3 regions of the Fusobacterium sp. FSA-380-WT-3A genome follow, and region 3 is predicted to be linked to each of the others. Evidence: riboswitches for the same ligand, from Rfam matches in the RefSeq annotation. Region 3 holds a riboswitch; each other region holds the start of a gene.
What was found. Region 3 has a riboswitch for S-adenosylmethionine ahead of HF862_RS08990 (methionine ABC transporter ATP-binding protein). Riboswitches for the same ligand answer to the same signal wherever they lie in the genome.
Positions count from the first base shown of each region.

Region 1 (3,285 bases), on a different contig from region 3:
AATTTTTCCTGTCATTGAAGCGTGGGCAAAATATTCAGCGTCTTGTTGAGCTAAGTAGTCAATACTTCCAGCATAAACATTTACTGAAGCTATTAAAGCCATTAACATAAGTGTTTTTTTCATTTTTTTCTCCTTGATTTATATAATTTTTTATTATTTTTCTGAATTTATTTTCATAGCTTGTTTTAAAATAAGATAACCAACTTCACGAAGCTCACTTTCAATCATTTCATAAGTTGGATTATAAAATCCTGAACAAATTAAACAAGCAAATCCGTGAGTGTACCACCAACCTTTTCTTATCATCCAATTGATAGTACTATCTTTTAAAACATTATATTTGTCACTTTCTTTAAATCCTTTATAAACTAAATTTATCAAATCTCTAGTAATTTCATTTAAAAATTCTTCTGATAAATTCTCTCTCATAAATATAGCTCTGAATAAAGCTTTTTCCTCTTTAGCAAAAAGACAAATTCCTATTCCTATATTTAAAAGTCCAAGTTCTGTATAATTAATTTTTACTTTATCCAGTAGTTTGTTTTTAGCAAGTAATGAAAGTTCATTTTTTAAATCTGACATTGATTTGAAATTAGAGTAGACACCTATAGTAGATATTCCCAACTCGTTGGCTATTGTTCTAGCTGAGATTTTTTTCATTCCCTCTCTTACTAAAATTTCGTATGCTTTATTTAATATTTCCTCTCTTGTGAACTTTAATTTTCTTCCCATAAAAAACTCCTTTTTATTCTTTTCATAACATTATTATAAAATAAAAAAACATATTTTCTACGAACAAAAAAAATTATACTATATATTTCCTTAAAAAGTCAATATATAAATAATTTTTATTTTTTATTTCATAACATTATTATTTTTTTTCATTATAATTTATCAATATTAAAATTACAATAGTAATATATAAACTTATAAAAAAAAAGAAATCATAATTGATTTCTTTTTATATTTTTTCTTTATCGTAATTTATAAACATCATTATAAAAACTATCATTAATCCAATTACAGAAAAAAGGACAGATTTTTCTAAATATTTCTTTGTAATAATAGCTCCTATCATTCCACCTATTATAAAAAAAGTTATAATTCCAAAGTAATTCATACTACTTTTTAAATCTTCTTTATTTTTTATTACCAAAGATTTATAAAGAGCTTCACTTGCACTTCTCAAATTTCCTGTACACATAGTTGAAGCATAGGCTTTACCTCTAAACTTCCTAAAAGACTCTACCTGAAGTGAACACACAAAAGATATTAATACATTTGCTAAAATATCTAAATCTCCAATAGGAATAAAAGCTACTATTATTAAAATTATCATCTCCAATAATAATATACTTTGTCGCCAATGTAAAAATTCTTTATTATATTTTTTTCTAAAAAACTCTGACAAAAGAACTCCAATCACAAAAGCCATTATAGGAGTAAAATATTCTAAAGCACTTTCCCATCTTTTCTCTATGAGATTTATTCCAAATAAAACTATGTTTCCTGTTTGAGCATTAGCAAAAACTTTTCCTCTACATATATAAGTATAGGCATCTAAATAACCTCCAACAACAGCTAAAATTAGACCTACCCTATATCGTTCAGACATCTGAAATATCTTGTTCATTTTTATCACCTCATTGTATGTAATTCCAACTTTATTATAGCATAAAGAAAAAATAAAAAAAATAGTTGACAAATCTATTTTTTTATTATATCATACACAAAATAAAAAATATCCATCAAGAGAAACTGAGGGACTGGCCCTATGATGTTTCAGCAACCTACTTTGTAAAGTGTGGTGCTAATTCCATGTAGATGGTTTAGATTAATAATCTATTCCTTATATCTCTAAATTTTCTTGATGAAAAATTTAGAGATTTTTTATTAAGAGTGATATTTTTTATAATTTAAAAAATTTTAAGGAGATGATAATATGACAAACTTATCAAAAAAATTATTTACAACACTTGTGGCTTTTTCTCTACTAGGAAATTATTCATTTTCTAAGACTCTTAAAGTAGGAGCTTCACCTGTTCCTCATGCTGAAATTTTAGAGGCTGTAAAACCTCAATTAAAAGAAAAAGGAATAGATTTAGAAATTATTGAATTTAATGAATATGTTACTCCTAATTTAGCTTTAGCTGATGGAGATTTAGATGCAAACTTTTTCCAACATACACCTTATCTTGAAAAATTTAAAACAGAGAGAAATTTAAAAATTTCTCAAATTGGGGAAGGAATTTTTATCTCTCCAATAGCTGTATTTTCTGACAAATATAAATCATTAGATGAAATAAAAAAAGGTGGAGTTATAGCTATTCCTAGTGACCCTACAAATGGTGGAAGAGCTTTATTACTTCTTCATAATAAAGGAATTATTACTTTAAAAGACCCTACAGACCTTAGTGCTACTGAATTTGATATCATAAAAAATCCTAAAAAATTAAAATTCAAATCTATTGAAGCTCCTCAACTTCCTCGTGTAATAAAAGATGTTGATGTGGCTGTTATAAATTGTAACTATGCTCTTCAAGCTAATTTAGACCCTATAAAAGATTCTATTGCCATTGAAGGAGCTGAATCTCCTTATGCCAATGTTGTAGCTGTTAGAGATGAAAATTTAAATGATTCTGAGGTAAAAACTTTAGTTGATGAACTTAGAACTGAAAATATTAAAAAATTTATAAATGAAAAATATAAAGGTTCTGTAATAGCAACTTTCTAACTTGAGTTGATAATTTTGGGAAAATTTATCATATTAAAGTAAGATAAGATTAAAAATAAAGAAGGTGTTACAAATTAATTTGTAACACCCATCTTATTTTGAAATATTTAATTTATATTTTTTCTAATATATCCACAACTTCTTCTATTGATAATTTTCCAAAACGAAGGTCTTTATCATTTATAACCATTGCTGGTACACTTAATATATCATATTTTTTCTTGAAATCTTTGTGAGCAAATACATCTATTACTTCTACTTCAACATTTGGATTTTCAACAGCTATTCTTTGAGTTGATTGAACTGTCTCAGGACATCTAGTACAATTTAATGAAATTCCTATTTTTATATTTAATTTTTTATCTATTTTAGATATTCTTTCAATTAATGAATCACTTATTTTTTGTCCTGGTCCTGATACATTATACATAGCTAAAATAAATGAATTTAATTCATGTCCTGTAGGAACAGTTGTATATTTTATTCTTGAAAATTCCCCTTTATCATTTAATATAGCAATAGCAGGTAATTTTTCTAAATCAATACCTTTT
Region 1 is NZ_JABAFQ010000003.1:87,022-90,306, forward strand. It holds gene HF862_RS03570 (OmpP1/FadL family transporter) at 1-123, opposite strand, end outside; gene HF862_RS03575 (TetR/AcrR family transcriptional regulator) at 154-732, opposite strand; gene HF862_RS03580 (YoaK family protein) at 962-1,633, opposite strand; SAM riboswitch class I at 1,743-1,831, shown strand; gene HF862_RS03585 (MetQ/NlpA family ABC transporter substrate-binding protein) at 1,943-2,734, shown strand; gene HF862_RS03590 (FAD-dependent oxidoreductase) at 2,847-3,285, opposite strand, start outside.
Region 1: it holds a riboswitch for S-adenosylmethionine, as region 3 does, so the genes downstream of both, HF862_RS03585 (MetQ/NlpA family ABC transporter substrate-binding protein) here and HF862_RS08990 (methionine ABC transporter ATP-binding protein) in region 3, are expected to answer to the same signal.

Region 2 (3,285 bases), on a different contig from region 3:
TATGGTACTTTCTGAAAAATTATTAGTACTACCTTTGAAACCTGTCTTAAAGAAAGCAAGTGAAGAAGAGATAAAAAAATATGAGGATTTAAGAAAAGAAGCTGAAAAAGCTCAAATAATTTGTAAAGAAAAAATAGTTACTCATAAATTACCAATGAAACTTATAAATACAGAGTTTACTTTTGATAAAACAAAACTTATTTTTTATTTTACAGCAGAGGGAAGAATTGATTTCAGAGATTTAGTAAAAGATTTGGCTAACATATTTAAGCTTAGAATAGAATTACGTCAAATTGGTGTAAGAGATGAAGCTAGAATTTTAGGAGATATAGGAGTTTGTGGAAAAGAGTTATGTTGTAGAACTTTTATTAATAAATTTAATTCTGTATCAATAAAAATGGCTAGAGACCAAGGACTTGTAATAAATCCATCTAAAATATCTGGAGTTTGTGGAAGATTACTTTGTTGTATAAATTACGAATATCAACAATATGAAGAAGCTTTAAAATCATTCCCAGCTGTAAATCAAATGGTAAAAACAGAAAAAGGAGAAGGAAAAGTAATCAGTATAAGTCCACTTAATGGTTTTTTATATGTAGATTTACCAAATATAGGTATAACTAAATTTGATATAGAAGAAGTCAAATTTAATAGAAAAGAAGCTAAAAAATTACAAAACGAAAGTCCTATTGTATCAGAAGATGGAAGTAATTTGGCACTTCTAGAAAAAGAGTAAGATATGGAAGAAATTGTAAATATAACAACTTTTGACGATGATATAAAAATATATCAATTAATAGATGGATTTAGGTTTTCTGTAGACCCAATAATTTTAGTAGATTTTTTTGAAGGAAATCCAGAAAAAAAAGTACTAGATATAGGAAGTGGTTCTGGAATAATTCCTATATTATTAGCTAAAAGAAAAAATATGAAAAATATTACAGGGATAGAAATTCAAAAGGAATCCTTAGATATTTTTAAGAGGAATGTTTCAGAAAATAAATTAGAAAAAAATATAGAGATTGTCTATGGAGATGTAAAGGAATATAGTAAATCAAATTATTATGATTATATTATTTCCAATCCTCCTTATATGTCTTTAGATGGGAAAAAAATTTCTGAGAATGAAAATAAAAAGATTTCTCGTCACGAAATTAAATTAAATTTAGGAGAATTAATAAAAAATAGTAAAAGACTTTTAAAACCAAGAGGGGAACTTTTTTTAGTGCATAGAAGTTTTAGATTATCAGAAATTATAAAAGAACTAGAAAAAAATAATTTTTCTCCTAAAAAAATAAAATTTGTTTACTTTGATAGAAATAAAAATTCTAATCTTATTTTAATTCAGGCATCAAAAGGGAGAAAAAATAAGTTAGAAGTAGTACCACCATTATTTTTGGAAGAGGAAGGATACTAAAAATAAATATTGACAATTTTAATAAAGTATTATATAATAAATCTTGACCATCAAGAGAGACGGAGGGAATGGCCCTGTGATGTCTCAGCAACCTACTATTTTGTGTGGTGCTAATTCCAGTTAGATGGGGATTATTTGTAAGATTATATCCCTTTCGTTGGAAAGGGATTTTTTATTTTTAAATTATTTTTGATTTTATTATTAGGAGGAATTAATGGAAGATTTAATTTACTTTACATCTGAATGTGTATCACCAGGACATCCAGATAAAGTAGCAGACCAAATATCAGATGCTGTTTTAGACGCTTGTTTAAAAGATGACCCAAATTCTAGGGTAGCTTGTGAAGTATTTTGTACAACAGGTCAAGTTATTGTTGGTGGAGAGATAACAACAAAAACTTACATAGATATTCAAGATATAGTTAGAAAAAAAATTCATGAAATAGGGTATAGACCAGGAATGGGATTTGATGATAACTGTGGAGTATTTAGTTCAATACATTCTCAATCTCCAGATATAGCTATGGGAGTAGATGTAGGAGGAGCTGGAGACCAAGGAATAATGTTTGGAGGAGCTGTAAAAGAAACTCCAGAATTAATGCCTTTAGCATTAGTTTTATCAAGAGAAATTTTAAAATTATTAGTTGAATTAAGAAATGAAGGAGTACTTACTTGGGCAAGACCAGATGCAAAATCTCAAGTAACATTAGCTTATGATAGAGAAGGAAATATAAAATTTGTTGATACAATAGTAGTTTCAGTTCAACATAATCAATTTGTAACACAAGAACAAATTCATCATGATGTAAGAGAATTAGTAATAAAACCTGTATTGGAAAAATATAATTTAAAATTTGAAGATGTTAAAAAAATATTTATAAATCCTACAGGAAAATTTGAAATTGGAGGACCTCATGGAGATACAGGGCTTACAGGAAGAAAAATAATAGTTGATACTTATGGTGGATACTTTAGACATGGTGGAGGAGCTTTTTCTGGAAAGGACCCTTCAAAAGTAGATAGGTCAGCAGCTTATGCAGCTAGATGGGTAGCTAAAAATATAGTAGCTTCAGGATTAGCTGATAAATGTGAGGTACAATTATCTTATGCAATAGGAGTAGTAGAACCTACATCAGTAAAAGTTGATACTTTTGGAACAGGAAAAGTAGATGAAATAGAATTGGCAAAAGGGGTTTCAAAAATATTTGACTTAACACCAAGAGGAATTGAAAGAGACTTAAAACTTAGAAGTTGTGAATTTAGATATCAAGATTTAGCAGCATTTGGGCATATAGGAAGAACAGATATAGAACTTCCTTGGGAACAATTAAATAAAGTTGAAGAATTAAAAAATTATTTTAATAAGTAATTAAAGAAAAGGATATTGTATTTATACAATATCCTTTTTATTTTAAATTTTAAAAAATAAAAATAGCTTTCTATGATACCATAGAAAGCTATTAGAAGCTTTAATCATTTAGTTTACTAAAATTTTTTGAATTTATTTATTTAGCTTTCTTTTTACAAGTTCTTTTTTTCTTAGGTTCTTCTTTTTTTACATTTAATCTATCAGATAAGTCTTTACCAACTTTAAATTTTATATAGTTTTTAGGAGTTATTTTAATAGGCTCCCCTGTTCTAGGGTTAATTCCTTCAGCTCTTTTTGTAGTTTTTCTTTCGAAAGTTCCTAGCCCTCTAAAAACTAAAACTTCTTCTTTTGCAAGTGCTTCTTTTAATACTTCTACAAAAACTTCTACTTGTCTTTTTGCTTCTTCTTTACTAGGCAAATTAGCCTTTTTCATAAACAATTCTGCAAATTCTACTTTTTTCATGATTCCTCCCTTTAAAAATATAAATAAATATTAAAG
Region 2 is NZ_JABAFQ010000015.1:14,971-18,255, forward strand. It holds gene HF862_RS08275 (stage 0 sporulation family protein) at 1-736, shown strand, start outside; gene HF862_RS08280 (tRNA1(Val) (adenine(37)-N6)-methyltransferase) at 740-1,417, shown strand; SAM riboswitch class I at 1,462-1,548, shown strand; gene metK (methionine adenosyltransferase) at 1,632-2,786, shown strand; gene HF862_RS08290 (HU family DNA-binding protein) at 2,923-3,249, opposite strand.
Region 2: it holds a riboswitch for S-adenosylmethionine, as region 3 does, so the genes downstream of both, metK (methionine adenosyltransferase) here and HF862_RS08990 (methionine ABC transporter ATP-binding protein) in region 3, are expected to answer to the same signal.

Region 3 (3,285 bases):
TATTGAAAGAGGTACTATAGCAGCTGTTACCCCTATAGTTGTACCAACTATTATTCTTGAAAGTGGAAATACACAAATCATAAGAATAATAAATGGGAAAGACCTTAAAGTATTGATACAAATTTCTAAAAATCTATTTAAAGTTGGTTTTTCTAAAATACTTCCTTGTCTAGTTACTACTAAAAGAATACCGATTGGAAATCCTATTGCCATTGAAAATATAGTTGAGAAGAATACCATGTATAAAGTCTCTAAAGTTGAAGTAAGAATCATATTAAATACCATCGTATATCACCTCCACAAAAACTCCCTCTTCTTTGAACCAATTTATAGCATCTTTTTGTTCATCTAAATGTCCAGAAAGTTCTATAAATAAGTGCCCTACTTGCATAGTAGAAAGATTTTCAATAGAACCTCCAATTATACTAAAGTCTATATCAAATTTCTTAATAGCTTTTGAAAGTATAGGTTCTTCAGCTATAGAACCAAGGAATTTAAGTTTAATGATACTTTTTCCCTCTCTCTTAACCAATTCAACAGTAGTTTGGTTATCGTTAGGAAGATTAGAAATTAACTCTTTTGTTATATCAGCTTGAGGAGCAGAGAAAATATGGTGTACTCCACCAGTTTCCACAATTTCTCCATTGGCCATAACAGCGACTTTATTACAAATATCTCTTATAACTTCCATTTGGTGAGTTATCATAACTACAGTAAGTCCAAGTTTCTTTTGAATATTTTTTATAAGTTCAAGAATAGATTTTGTAGTTTTAGGGTCTAAGGCTGAAGTTGCCTCATCTGAAAGTAATATTTCAGGGTTGTTTGCCAAGGCTCTAGCTATGGCTACCCTTTGTTTTTGTCCCCCACTTAATTGGCTAGGATAAGAATTTTTCTTTTCAGAAAGTTCTACAAGCTCTAAAAGTTCATCTACTCTTTTATCTATATCTTTTTTATTCCAATTAGCTATTTCAAGAGCAAAAGCTATATTTTCTCCTACTGTTCTTGAAGATAAAAGGTTGAAATGTTGGAATATCATTCCAATTTTCTTTCTTTTTTCAAGTAATTCTTGTTTTCCAAGAGAAACTATATTCACTCCATCTATTATTATCTCTCCACTAGTAGGCTCTTCAAGTCTGTTTAAGAGCCTAATAAGAGATGATTTTCCAGCTCCACTAAGTCCAATTATTCCGAAAATATCTCCTTTACTAATATGTAAATTGACATTTTTTACAGCATGAAGACCATTAGGATATATTTTGTTAGCATTCTTAATATAAATCATTTAACATCCCTCTTTTCTTTGATTGTGTAAAATAAAATTGTAAAAAAAAACTCTAAATTATCTACATCAAGATAACTTAGAGGATATTGCGATTGTTTATTGGTCATCGCCATCTATCTGGAATTAGCACCACACCAAAATAGTAGGTTGCTGAAACATCACAGGGCCAGTCCCTCAGTTTCTCTTGATGGATTATTTATTTGTTTGTGCTATGATATAATAAAAAAAGATATTTGTCAATAGAAAAATAAAAAAATCTAAAAAAAACTTGAAAAATCATGAAAATAATGTATGATAATCTTAAAGAGAACAAATTTCAAGTTATTATTGGAGGTAAACTTTGAAAAGAGAAGATTATATAAGTTGGGATGAATATTTTATGGGAGTTGCTTTACTTTCAGGTAAGAGAAGCAAAGACCCAGGAACTCAAGTAGGAGCTTGTATTGTTACTGAGGATAAAAAAATAGTTGGTGTAGGATATAATGGACTTCCTTTAGGTTGTAATGATGATGAACTTCCTTGGGATAGAGAGGGGGATTTTTTAGAAACAAAATATCCTTATGTTTGTCATGCTGAATTAAACGCCATACTTAACAGTACAAAGAGTTTAAAAGGTTGTACTTTATATGTAGCTCTTTTCCCATGTAATGAGTGTGCCAAAGCTATAATTCAAAGTGGGATAAAAGAGATAGTGTTTTTATCAGAAAAATATAGTGGGACCCCTACAGATATAGCCTCAAAAAAAATGCTTGATATGTCAGGGGTAAAATATAGAAAACTAAAAACAAATAGAAAAACTATAGTTCTAAATTTTGATGAATAAAAATAAAAGGGAGAAATACATAATGAGAAAACTTACAATAAAATGTCCAAACTGTAAAAAAAAGATGAGAATAATTAATAAACCAGCAAAGTTTAAATGTCCTTCTTGTGGACATATATATAAAGCTACTAGATTTTCTTTAATAGGAAATAATATTACAAGCTTTTTTATTGGGTTTGTTGACACTGTTAGAGATGCTAAAAATAATATTGTTTACAGATATAATTCAGCTAAGGCTACATACAGATATATGAGTCAACTTAAGAAAAATATGAAAAATGACCCTAATTGGTCAAATTATAGAAATCAACAAAGAGAAGAAAAACAAATGAGAGATGCCAATAAAAAATCTTTTAAAGATTTCTTTAAAAGAAAAAAATAAAACCAAAAAATATTCCTTTTAGGTATAAAAATTATTATATGATAAAATAGAAATTTTTATAAAAATATTAAGTTAATAAAGAAAATTTAAAATCTATGGTTATTTAAGAAAAAGAAAGCCTCAAAAAATTCCTTTTAGGTATAAAAATTATTATATGATAAAATAGAAATTTTTATAAAAATGTTAAGTTAATAAAGAAAATTAAAATCTATGGTTATTTAAGAAAAAGAAAGCCCCAAAAAATTCCTTTTAGGTATAAAAATTATTATATGATAAAATAGAAATTTTTATAAAAATATTAAGTTAATAAAAAAATTTAAAATTTATGGTTATTTAAGAAAAAGAAAGCCTCAAAAAATTCCTTTTAGGTATAAAAATTATTATATGATAAAATAGAAATTTTTATAAAAATATTAAGTTAATAAAAAAATTTAAAATTTATGGTTATTTAAGAAAAAGAAAGCCCCAAAAAATTCCTTTTAGGTATAAAAATTATTATATGATAAAATAGAAATTTTTATAAAAATATTAAGTTAATAAAAAAATTAAAATCTATGGTTATTAAGAAAAAGAAAGCCTCAAAAAATTCCTTTTAGGTATAAAAATTATTATATGTTATAATAAAAAATTTATTATAAAAATATATTTAATAAAATAATATTTAAAAAGTCATTTGTTTATATAATAATTTCTTGACTTTTAGAAAAAAACTGATATAATATTTCCATAAAATTAAAATGAAAGGAGATAAACATGAAAAGATTTTTAATAGCTGATGTTAACCCCACAGTACCTAGA
Region 3 is NZ_JABAFQ010000018.1:29,799-33,083, forward strand. It holds gene HF862_RS08985 (methionine ABC transporter permease) at 1-285, opposite strand, end outside; gene HF862_RS08990 (methionine ABC transporter ATP-binding protein) at 275-1,282, opposite strand; SAM riboswitch class I at 1,389-1,476, opposite strand; gene HF862_RS08995 (deaminase) at 1,662-2,105, shown strand; gene HF862_RS09000 (hypothetical protein) at 2,128-2,487, shown strand.